DNA from 2 places in the Hydrogenophaga crocea genome. Region 1 is predicted to be linked to the other one. Evidence: riboswitches for the same ligand, from Rfam matches in the RefSeq annotation. Region 1 holds a riboswitch; the other holds the start of a gene.
What was found. Region 1 has a riboswitch for S-adenosylhomocysteine ahead of metH (methionine synthase). Riboswitches for the same ligand answer to the same signal wherever they lie in the genome.

Region 2: linked by a shared signal. The riboswitch ahead of ahcY (adenosylhomocysteinase) and the one ahead of metH (methionine synthase) in region 1 are both predicted to bind S-adenosylhomocysteine.

Annotation. Positions count from the first base shown of each region.
Region 1 covers NZ_CP049989.1:3,765,916-3,771,258, reverse strand. The annotation lists gene G9Q37_RS17860 (YifB family Mg chelatase-like AAA ATPase) at 1-246, shown strand, start outside; gene metH (methionine synthase) at 257-2,953, opposite strand; S-adenosyl-L-homocysteine riboswitch at 3,042-3,135, opposite strand; gene G9Q37_RS17850 (sigma 54-interacting transcriptional regulator) at 3,196-4,797, shown strand; gene G9Q37_RS17845 (sulfurtransferase) at 4,992-5,343, shown strand, end outside.
Region 2 covers NZ_CP049989.1:4,076,179-4,081,521, reverse strand. The annotation lists gene G9Q37_RS19365 (septal ring lytic transglycosylase RlpA family protein) at 1-60, opposite strand, end outside; gene metF (methylenetetrahydrofolate reductase [NAD(P)H]) at 65-895, opposite strand; gene G9Q37_RS19355 (TlyA family RNA methyltransferase) at 892-1,653, opposite strand; gene ahcY (adenosylhomocysteinase) at 1,662-3,095, opposite strand; S-adenosyl-L-homocysteine riboswitch at 3,161-3,250, opposite strand; gene G9Q37_RS19345 (HAD-IIB family hydrolase) at 3,351-4,151, shown strand; gene G9Q37_RS19340 (MFS transporter) at 4,148-5,343, shown strand, end outside.

The DNA of each region.
Region 1 (5,343 bases):
CTGCAGCGGCAGGGCGTGGCCAACCAGGCCTTGCGCGGGCAGGCGCTGGACGAACACGCGAGCGCCGACGCGCCCGCGCGGCAGCTGCTGCAGGCCGCGGCCACGCGGCTGGGCTGGAGCGGCCGCGCGGTGCACCGCGCGCTGCGCGTGGCGCGCACCATCGCCGACCTGGCCGGCCACGGCGCGGTGCAGGCGGCCGACGTGGCCGAAGCGGTGCAGTACCGGCGCGCGCTGGCCGCGCGCTGAGCGCCGGCGCTCAGAGGTTGGGGGCGAGCCAGCGCTGCAGTTCGTTGCGCGCCACGCGGCTGCGCTCGGCGAGGTCGGCGAGCTGGTCGTCACCGATCTTGCCGACGTTGAAATAGGTGCTCTGCGGGTGGCTCAGGTAGAAGCCGCTCACGCTGGCCGCGGGCGCCATGGCCAGGCTTTCGGTCAGCGACATGCCGATCTCGCCGGCCTGCAGCAGCTCGAACAGGCCGCGCTTGACGCTGTGGTCGGGGCAGGCCGGGTAGCCGGGTGCGGGGCGGATGCCCTGGTACTTCTCGGCGATCAGCTCCTCGTTGCTCAGCGCTTCGTGGGGCGCGTAGCCCCAGAGGTCGGTGCGCACGCGCTGGTGCATCTGCTCGGCCAGTGCTTCGGCCAGGCGGTCGGCCAGGGCCTTGAACATGATGGCCGAGTAGTCGTCGTGGTCGGCCAGGAACTGCTGCTCCTTCTTCTCGACGCCGATGCCCGCGGTGACGGCGAACACGCCCACGTAGTCGCGCGCCACGCCCTGCGGCGCGACGAAGTCGGCCAGGCAGCGGCTCGGGCGCATCACGCCGTCCACCTCCTGCTTCTCGGTCTGCTGGCGCAGGCCGTGCCAGACCAGCGCCGGGCGCTCGCGCGACTCGTCGGCGTAGAGCGCGATGTCGTCGCTGTTCACGCTGTTGGCCGGGTACAGGCCGATCACCGCGTTGGCCTGCAGCCAGCGGCCGTCGATCAGGCGCTGCAGCATGCGCTTGCCGTCGCTGAACACGCGGCGCGCCTCTTCGCCCACGATCTCGTCCTTGAGGATCTCGGGGAAGGGGCCGGCGAGGTCCCAGGTCTGGAAGAACGGGCCCCAGTCGATGTATTTCGCGAGCTCGGCGAGGTCCACGTTCTTGAACACGCGGCGGCCGATGAACTTGGGCGCGGGCGGCGCGTAGCCGGCCCAGGCGATCGGCGTGCGGTTGGCGCGCGCCTTCTCGAGCGGCCACAGCGGCACCTGCTTCTTGTTGGCGTGCTGCTGGCGCACCCGCTCGTAGTCGGCGTTGACCTCGGCGATGTAGGCCGCGGCCTGCTCGGACAGCAGGCCCTGCGCCACGCTCACGCTGCGCGAGGCGTCGGGCACGTAGACCACCGGGCCTTCGTAGTGCGGCGCGATCTTCACCGCGGTGTGCACGCGGCTGGTGGTGGCGCCGCCGATCAGCAGCGGGATCTTGCGCACGCGGAAGTGCTCGTCCTTCTGCATCTCGCTGGCCACGTACTGCATCTCTTCGAGGCTGGGCGTGATCAGGCCCGACAGGCCCACGATGTCCGCACCCTCGACCTTGGCCTTGGCCAGGATCTCGTGGCACGGGACCATCACGCCCATGTTCACCACCTCGAAGTTGTTGCACTGGAGCACGACGGTGACGATGTTCTTGCCGATGTCGTGCACGTCGCCCTTGACGGTGGCGATGACGATCTTGCCCTTGCTGCGCACGTCGCCGCCCGCGGCCTCCGTGCGCTTCTTCTCTTCTTCGATGTAGGGCAGCAGGTGGGCCACGGCCTGCTTCATCACGCGCGCGCTCTTGACCACCTGCGGCAGGAACATCTTGCCCTGGCCGAACAGGTCGCCCACCACGTTCATGCCGTCCATGAGCGGGCCTTCGATGACGTTGAGCGGACGTCCGCCTTCGGCCTCGATCTCGCGCCACATGGCCTCGGTGTCTTCGGTGATGAAGTCGTTGATGCCGCGCACCAGCGCGTGCGACAGGCGCTCGCGCAGCGGCAGCTCGCGCCAGGCGTTCTTCTGCGAATCGTCCTTGGCCGCGCCCTTGGCGGTCTCGGCGATCTCGAGCAGGCGCTCGGCCGCGTCGGGCCGGCGGTTGAGCACCACGTCTTCCACGCGCTCGCGCAGCACCGGCTCGAGCTCGTCGTACACGCCGACCATGCCGGCGTTGACGATGCCCATGTCCATGCCGGCCTGGATCGCGTGGTACAGGAACACGGTGTGGATGGCCTCGCGCACCGGGTCGTTGCCGCGGAAGGAAAAGCTCACGTTGGACACGCCGCCCGAGACCTTGGCGCCCGGCAGGTTGCGCTTGATCCAGCGCGTGGCCTCGATGAAGTCGACCGCGTAGTTGTTGTGCTCCTCGATGCCGGTGGCGATCGCGAAGATGTTGGGGTCGAAGACGATGTCCTCGGGCGGGAAGCCCACCTCGTCGACCAGGATGCGGTAGGCGCGCTCGCAGATCTCGATCTTGCGTTCGTAGGTGTCGGCCTGGCCCTTCTCGTCGAAGGCCATCACCACGGTGGCCGCGCCGTAGCGCTTGATGAGGCGCGCCTGGCGCTTGAATTCCTCTACGCCTTCCTTCATCGAGATCGAGTTCACCACGCCCTTGCCCTGCAGGCAGCGCAGGCCGGCCTCGATCACGCTCCACTTGGAGCTGTCCACCATCACCGGCACGCGCGCGATGTCGGGCTCGCCGGCCATGAGGTTGAGGAAGCGCACCATGGCGGCCTCGCTGTCGAGCATGGCCTCGTCCATGTTCACGTCCACGATCTGCGCGCCGTTCTCCACCTGCTGGCGCGCCACCGCGAGCGCGTCCTCGAAGCGGCCTTCGAGGATCATGCGCGCGAAGGCCTTGGAGCCGGTGACGTTGGTGCGCTCGCCGACGTTGACGAACAGGCTGCCCTCGCCGATGACGAGCGGCTCCAGGCCCGACAGCAGCATGGGGCGCACGGCGGAGGGGGCGGCGGAAACGGAAGACGGAACGGGGTCGGCGGACATGCGGCTCACCAGGGTTGTTTGCAAGAAACCGGTCTGGTGAGCGTCGTTGGGGCTGGTCATGCCCGCTCAAGCCTGACGCCCGATGCCCCGTGGCGGGGACGGGCGCTGCAACGCTCCTTGAGAACCCGCGATTTTAGCGGCTGGTTGTTGGCGGCTGGTGCGGGCCTTGCTACGCGGGAAGCACCATGCCCAGCCCCGCCGACCTGCCCGCCGACCGCCCCGACGCCGCCACCGACTGGCGCGGCCAGGAACTGCTGCTGATGCGCCAGGTGATGGCCCTGGTGGGCCGGAGCCTGGCGCCGGCCGATGTGTTCCACGAGATGCTGCACCTCATGAGCGAGCTGCTCGGGCTCAACCGCGGCCGCCTGGTGCTGGTCGACGACGACCTTGCGCCCGACGGCACGCGCCAGGCGGCGATCCGCCACGCCTACGGCCTCACCGCCGCCGAGCGTGCGCGCGGCCGCTACCGCTGGGGCGAGGGCGTGACCGGGCGCGTGCTTTCCAGCGGCCTGCCCGCCATCGTGCAGGACGTGGACGCCGAGCCGCTGTTCCTGTTCCGCAGCGTGCGGCGCGCGCAGCTGCCGCCCCAGACCGTGGCCTTCATCGCACTGCCCGTGGCGGTGCGCGGCGCCACCGTGGGCGTGCTGGCCTGCCACCGCATCCGCAGCCGCCAGCGCCACCTCAACGACGACCTTGCGCTGCTGCGCATCCTGGCCACGCTCGCGGGGCAGCTGCTCGAGCTCGAGCAACTCGTGGCCGAGCAGACGCGCCAGCTGCAGGCCCGCAACGCCGCGCTCGAGCGCGCGCTCGACAGCGCGGCCGCGCGCTACGGCCTCATCGGCCGCTCGCCGCCGCTGCTGCAGGCCCTGGCCGAGCTCGAACGCGTGTCGCAGTCGCAGGCCACGGTGCTGCTGCTGGGCGAATCGGGCTCGGGCAAGGAGCTGTTCGCGCGCGCGGTGCACCTGGCGAGCCCGCGGCGCGACCAGCCCTTCATCAAGGTCAACTGCGCGGCCATTCCCGAGTCGCTGTTCGAGTCGGAGCTGTTCGGCCACGAGCGCGGCGCCTTCACCGGCGCGGCCGGCGCGCGCGCGGGCTGGTTCGAGCAGGCCCACCAGGGCACGCTGTTCCTCGACGAGATCGGCGAGCTGCCGCTGGCGCTGCAGAGCAAGCTGCTGCGCACGCTGCAGGAAGGCACGCTGGTGCGACTGGGCGGCAGCCGCGAGGTGCGCGTGGACGTGCGCCTGGTGGCCGCCACGCACCGCGACCTCGCGCGCGACGTGCAGGCCGGCCGCTTCCGCCAGGACCTGTACTACCGGCTCAACGTGGTGCCGATCCGCCTGCCCAGCCTGCGCGAGCGGCGCGAAGACATCCGCGCCATCGCGCTGCACTTCGTGAGCCGCGCCAACCAGGCGCACCAGCGCAACGTGCACCTGGCGGCCGACGCGCTGGCCGCGCTCGAGGCCCACGACTGGCCGGGCAACATCCGCGAGCTGGGCAACCTGATCGAGCGCGTGGTGCTGCTGGCCGAAGACCCGCTGGTGGGCGCGGCCGCGCTGCGCCGCTTCATGCCCGAGCACGAGCGCGCGGCGGCGCGACCCGCGAGCGGCCCGCTGCCGGCCAGCGAAGCGCCGCTGGTGCGCGAGTACCAGAGCGCGCAGTCGCACAGCGTGCAGGCGCTGCGCGACGCGCTCGCGCGCCACCATGGCAACCAGACGCGCGCGGCGCAAAGCCTGGGCCTCACGCTGCGCCAGTTCAGCTACCGGCTGCGCAAGGCGCAGCTGCGCTGAGCGGCCCGGGCCGCCTCGCATTGTGTGAACACATTGTCGACACAGTGGCGTTGCACAGGCCCCGGCACGGAACGGCTACCTGTGCGCAAGCCGTTGATTTGAATCATCTTTTCGCTCATCGAGCGGCTTGGCACGGGCATTGCGCTGTGCAGGTCCGGACATCCCTTCCGGCCCTTCAACCTCGCGAGGTCTCCATGAGCATCGAAGCCACCCTGATCGCCCCCGAGCAACTGCAAACCCTGCAAGCCAGCGACCCCGTGGTCGTCATCGACACACGCGACCCCGAGGCCTACGCGGCCGGTCACATCCCCGGCGCGGTCAACCTGCGCGAGATCTTCACCTACCTCGCCACCTCCACGCCCGAGGGCCTGGAAGCGCTCAAGAGCAGCTTTGCCGCCGCGCTCGGCGCCGTGGGCCTGTCGGGCGCCGAGACCGCGGTGTTCTACGAGGACGCGATGAACAGCGGCTACGGCCAGTCGTGCCGCGGCTACTACCTGCTCACCTGGCTGGGCTACCCCAAGGTCAAGGTGCTCAACGGCGGCTTCA
Region 2 (5,343 bases), 310 kb from region 1:
GGTCGCGCACCCGGCCAGCGCAGCGACCAGCACGAGCGAGAGCAGGCGTTGCAAGGCCATGGCGTCAGTGGCCGTCGAGGCGGCGCAGGATCTCGAGCGTGGCCACGCTCTGGTTCATGGTGTAGAAGTGCAGCCCCGGCACGCCCGCGTTGCGCAGCTGGTCGCAGAGGTCGGTCACGACGTCGAGGCCGAAGGCCTTGATGGACGCGGTGTCGTCGCCGTAGGCCTGCAGGCGCAGCCGGATCCAGCGCGGGATCTCGGCGCCGCAGGCGTCGGAGAAGCGCAGCAGCTGCGCCGAACTCGTGATGGGCATGATGCCCGGCACCACCGGCACCTCGGCGCCCAGGCGGTGCGCGTCGTCGACGAAGCGGAAATACGCGTCGCTGTTGTAGAAGTACTGCGTGATCGCCGAGTGCGCACCGGCCTTCACCTTGGTCACGTAGGCCTTGAGGTCGGCCTCGGGCGACTTGGCCTGCGGGTGCACCTCGGGGTAAGCCGCGACCTCGATGTGGAAGTCCTCGCCGGTCTCGGCGCGGATGAAGGCCACGAGATCGCTCGCGTACTGGAACTCACCGCCCAGGCCGTAGCCGCTGGGCAGGTCGCCGCGCAGCGCCACCAGGCGCTTCACGCCCATGGCCTTGAGCTGCGCGAGCTGCGCGCGCACCGAGGCGCGCGTGGCGCCGATGCACGAGAAGTGCGAGGCCGCGTCCACGCCCTCGGCGAGGATCTCGCGCACGGTGCCGAAGGTGCCCTCTTGCGTCGAACCGCCCGCGCCATAGGTGACGGAGCAGAACAGCGGCTGGCGCACATAGAGCTGCTGGCGCACGGCGCGCAGCTTCTCGGCGCCTTCGGGCGTCTTGGGCGGGAAGAACTCGAAACTGATGGGCAGGTTCATGCCGGTTTCCGAATGAAGACGAAGAACTCGCGGTTGCCATCGCCACCGGCGATGGCGCTGTCGAAATAGTCGAGCAGCTGCAGGCCCAGGCCTTGCAGCGCGTCGGTGATGCGCGTGCGCACGCGGGCGTGGCTGGCCGCGTCTTTCACGAGCCCGCCCTTGCCGATGTCGCCAGGCTGCAGCTCGAACTGCGGCTTGACCAGCACCAGTCCGTGGCCGCCCGCTTTCAGCAGCGGCAGCAGCGCCGGCCACACCAGCGTCTGCGAAATGAACGACAGGTCGCCCACGATCAGGTCGAACGGCGGCTCGGCGCCGGCCGCGCGCAGTGCGTCGGCGTCGAGCTCGCGCGCGTTCGTGTGTTCGAGCGCGATCACGCGCGGGTCGCTGCGCAGGCGCGCATGCAGCTGGCCGCTGCCCACGTCCACGCCCACCACCTGCGCGGCACCGCGCTGCAGCAGGCAGTCGGTGAAGCCGCCGGTGCTCTGGCCCACGTCGAGCGCGCGCAGGCCCTGTACCGCAAAGCCCGTGTGCGCAAGCGCGCCTTCGAGCTTCAAGCCGCCGCGCGACACGTAGCGCGCCTCGGCGGCGTCGGACAGTTCCAGCTCGGCCAGCGGAGACAGCACCTCGCCGTTCTTGGCGACGGGCCTCCAGGCCTGCCCCGCCCCGAGCCGCCAGCGCACGCCCGCGGCGATCAGCCGCTGGGCCTGCGAGCGCGACGCCGCGAGTCCGCGCTCGACCAGCAACTGGTCGGCACGCACGGCCGCGATCAATAGCGGTACGTGTCGGGCTTGTAGGGGCCTTGCTTGGGCACGCCGATGTAGGCGGCCTGATCGTCGGTCAGCTCGGTGAGCATGGCGCCGACCTTCTTCAGGTGCAGGCGGGCCACCTTCTCGTCGAGGTGCTTGGGCAGCACGTAGACCTTGCCGATGTCGTAGGCCTCCTTGTGGGCGAACAGCTCGATCTGCGCGATGGTCTGGTTCGCGAAGCTCGAGGACATCACGAAGCTCGGGTGGCCGGTGCCGCAGCCCAGGTTCACCAGGCGGCCCTTGGCGAGCAGGATGATCTTCTTGCCGTCGGGGAAGATCACGTGGTCGACCTGCGGCTTGATCTCTTCCCACTGGCACTTCTCTTCGAGCTGCGCCACCTGGATCTCGTTGTCGAAGTGACCGATGTTGCAGACGATGGCCTGGTCTTTCATGGCGGCCATGTGCGCGTAGGTGATGACGTCGCGGTTGCCGGTGGTGGTCACGAAGATGTCGGCCTTGTCGGCGGCGTACTCCATGGTCACGACCTTGTAGCCTTCCATCGCGGCCTGCAGGGCGTTGATGGGGTCGATCTCGGTCACCCAAACCTGGGCCGACAGCGCGCGCAGCGCCTGGGCCGAGCCCTTGCCCACGTCGCCGTAGCCGCAGACCACGGCGACCTTGCCGGCGATCATCACGTCGGTGGCGCGCTTGATGCCGTCGACCAGCGACTCGCGGCAGCCGTAGAGGTTGTCGAACTTGCTCTTGGTGACCGAGTCGTTGACGTTGATGGCGCGGAACATCAGCGTGCCCTTGGCCGACATTTCCTTCAGGCGGTGCACGCCCGTGGTGGTCTCTTCGGTCACGCCGATGATCTCGGCGCTCTTGCGGCTGTACCAGGTGCTGTCTTGCGCGAGCTTGGCCTTGATAGCCGCGAACAGGATGCGCTCTTCTTCGCTGCCGGGGTTGGCCAGCACCGAGGGATCCTTCTCGGCGCGCTTGCCCAGGTGCATGAGCAGCGTGGCGTCACCGCCGTCGTCGAGGATCATGTTGGGGCCTTCGCCCGGCGTGCCCTTGGGGCCGAAATCGAAGATGCGGTGGGTGTAGTCCCAGTAGTCGACCAGGGTCTCGCCCTTGATGGCGAACACCGGCGTGCCGTTGGCCGCGATGGCGGCGGCGGCGTGGTCCTGGGTGGAGAAGATGTTGCACGAGGCCCAGCGCACGTCGGCGCCCAGCGCCTGCAGCGTCTCGATGAGCACCGCGGTCTGGATGGTCATGTGCAGCGAACCGGTGATGCGCGCGCCCTTGAGGGGCTGCTTCTCCGCGTATTCCTCGCGGATGGCCATGAGGCCGGGCATCTCGGTTTCGGCGATGCGGATCTCTTTGCGGCCCCAATCGGCCAGGTTGATGTCGGCAATGGCGCTATCGGCGCTGACGGGGTTCACTCGTGCATTCATGTGGCGCTCCTGTGAGGTGGAAGCACGGCACGGCGGGGGCGGATGAAAAAGCCCATCACACGTGCAGTGGATGAGCGTCGTTGCAAACAGGGGTCCGAGCCTCACGCCCGCGGCCCGCTCGGTGCGGGTGGGGCGCTGCAACGCTCCTCGGATGGGGCGGAATTCTATCCAAGCCGCCGCCGCACGGGTGCAACAGATCGCACACAGGCGACGGGCGCGAGGGGGTATGGCGCGCTGTGCGACACTGCCGCCCCCATGCAGCCCACCCCCCTGGCCCACTGGCCCCTGGCCGAGCGCGCGCGCATCCACGGCGTGCTCACCGACATCGACGACACGCTCACGGCCGACGGCGCGCTCGCGCCAGAGGCCGAGGCCGCGCTGCAGCGCCTGCGCGCCGCCGGGCTGCCGGTGTTCGCGGTCACGGGCCGCCCCGCGGGCTGGAGCGAGCCCTTCGCCCTGGCCTGGCCGATCGACGCCATCGTGGCCGAGAACGGCGCCGTGGCGCTGTGGAACGACAAGGGCCGGCTGCACAAGACCTATGCGCAGGACGCGGCCACCCGCCGGCAGAACGCCGAGCGGCTGCAGGCCGCGGCCGCGCGTGTGCTCGCCGAGCTGCCGCACGCGCGCCTGGCCACCGACAGCGCGGGCCGCGAGACCGACATCGCGATCGACCACAGCGAGCACGCCCACCTGGGCGAGGCCGACATCGCGCGCGTGGTCGCCATCCTGCGTGGCCTGGGGCTCACGGCCACCGTGAGCTCCATCCACATCAACGCCTGGATCGGCGCGCACGACAAGCTCAGCGGCGCGCGCTGGATCGTGCGCGAGCGCCTGGGCCGATCGCTCGACGACGAGATCGCGCACTGGGTGTACGTGGGCGACTCCACCAACGACGCCGTCATGTTCGCGCGCTTCCCGCACAGCGTGGGCGTGGCCAACGTGGCGCGCTTCTGGCCGCAACTCAGCCACCACCCGCGCCACGTGGCACCGCGCGAACGCGGCGCGGGCTTCGCCGACGTGGTGGACGCCGTGCTCGCCGCGCAGGCCGCGCCATGAGCGAGCACCCGCTGCCGGCGCGGGGCCTGCCCGCCGCGCCGCCCGCGCACGCGCGCCTGGGCCTCACCGCCGTCTTCGGCGCCACCTTCTTCGAGCTCGTGGGCTACTTCATGCTCACGCCCCTGCTGCTGCTGCGTCTCAAGGACGGCGGCGTGTCCACCGCGCTCGCGGGCGTGTTCGCGGCCAGCGGCTGGCTCGGCATCCTGCTCATGGTGCCCTTTGCCTCGGCCGTCACGCAGCGCCTGGGCCGCCGGCCCACGCTGTGGCTGTCGGCGCTGATCCCCACCGTGGCCACCATCGGCTTCGCGCTGTCGGACGCCCTGCCGCTGTGGTTCGCGCTCAAGATCGCCGCGGGCATGGCCTCGGGCCTGCGCTGGGTGCTGGCCGAGGCCCTGGTGGCCGAGTTCGCGCCACCCGCGCAGCGCGGCCGCTACGTGGGCCTGTTCGAAACCCTGGTGGGCATCACCTTCGTGCTCGGGCCGCTGGTGCTGGCCTGGGTCGGCCCGCAGAGCGAGGCCGCGGTGTGGGCCGCGTTCGGCTTCATGGCGGTGGGCCTGGGCTGGAGCCTGCTCACGCCCCGCGTGCCGCCCGCGGCCGACGCGCACGAGGCCCGCGTGGGCCTGCGTGGCGTGTGGCACGCGCTCGCCGCGCACCCGCTGATCATGACCGTGGGCTTCGTGGGCGGCTTCTTCGAGAGCGGGCTCACGTCCATCCTGCCGCTCTACGGCCTGGCCCTGGGCCTGGGCGCGGTGGCGGCCGCGCTGCTGGTGTCGGCCAGCGGCCTGGGCAGCGCGCTCATGATGCTGCCCGCGGGCGTGCTGGCCGACCGCATGGCGCACCACCCCAAGGCCCGCTGGGGCGACGCGCGCAGCACGCGCCTCACGCTCATGCGCGTGTGCGCGGCCATCACGCTCGGCGGCACGCTGCTCATTCCTTTCGTGGCCGGCACGCCTTGGCTCGCCGCGCCCGTGGCCTTCGTGTGGGGCGGCGCGGGCGGCTGCCTCTACACGCTCGCCATGATCGACATCGGCTCGCGCGAGCAGGGCATCACCCTGGTCAACAGCACCGCGGTGCTGGTGATGAGCTATACCCTGGGCGGCGTGCTCGCACCGGCCCTGGGCGGCGCGGCGCTGCAGTGGTCGCCCACGCTGGGTTTTCCGGCGCTGCTGGTGGGGGTGGCGGCGCTCGGGGT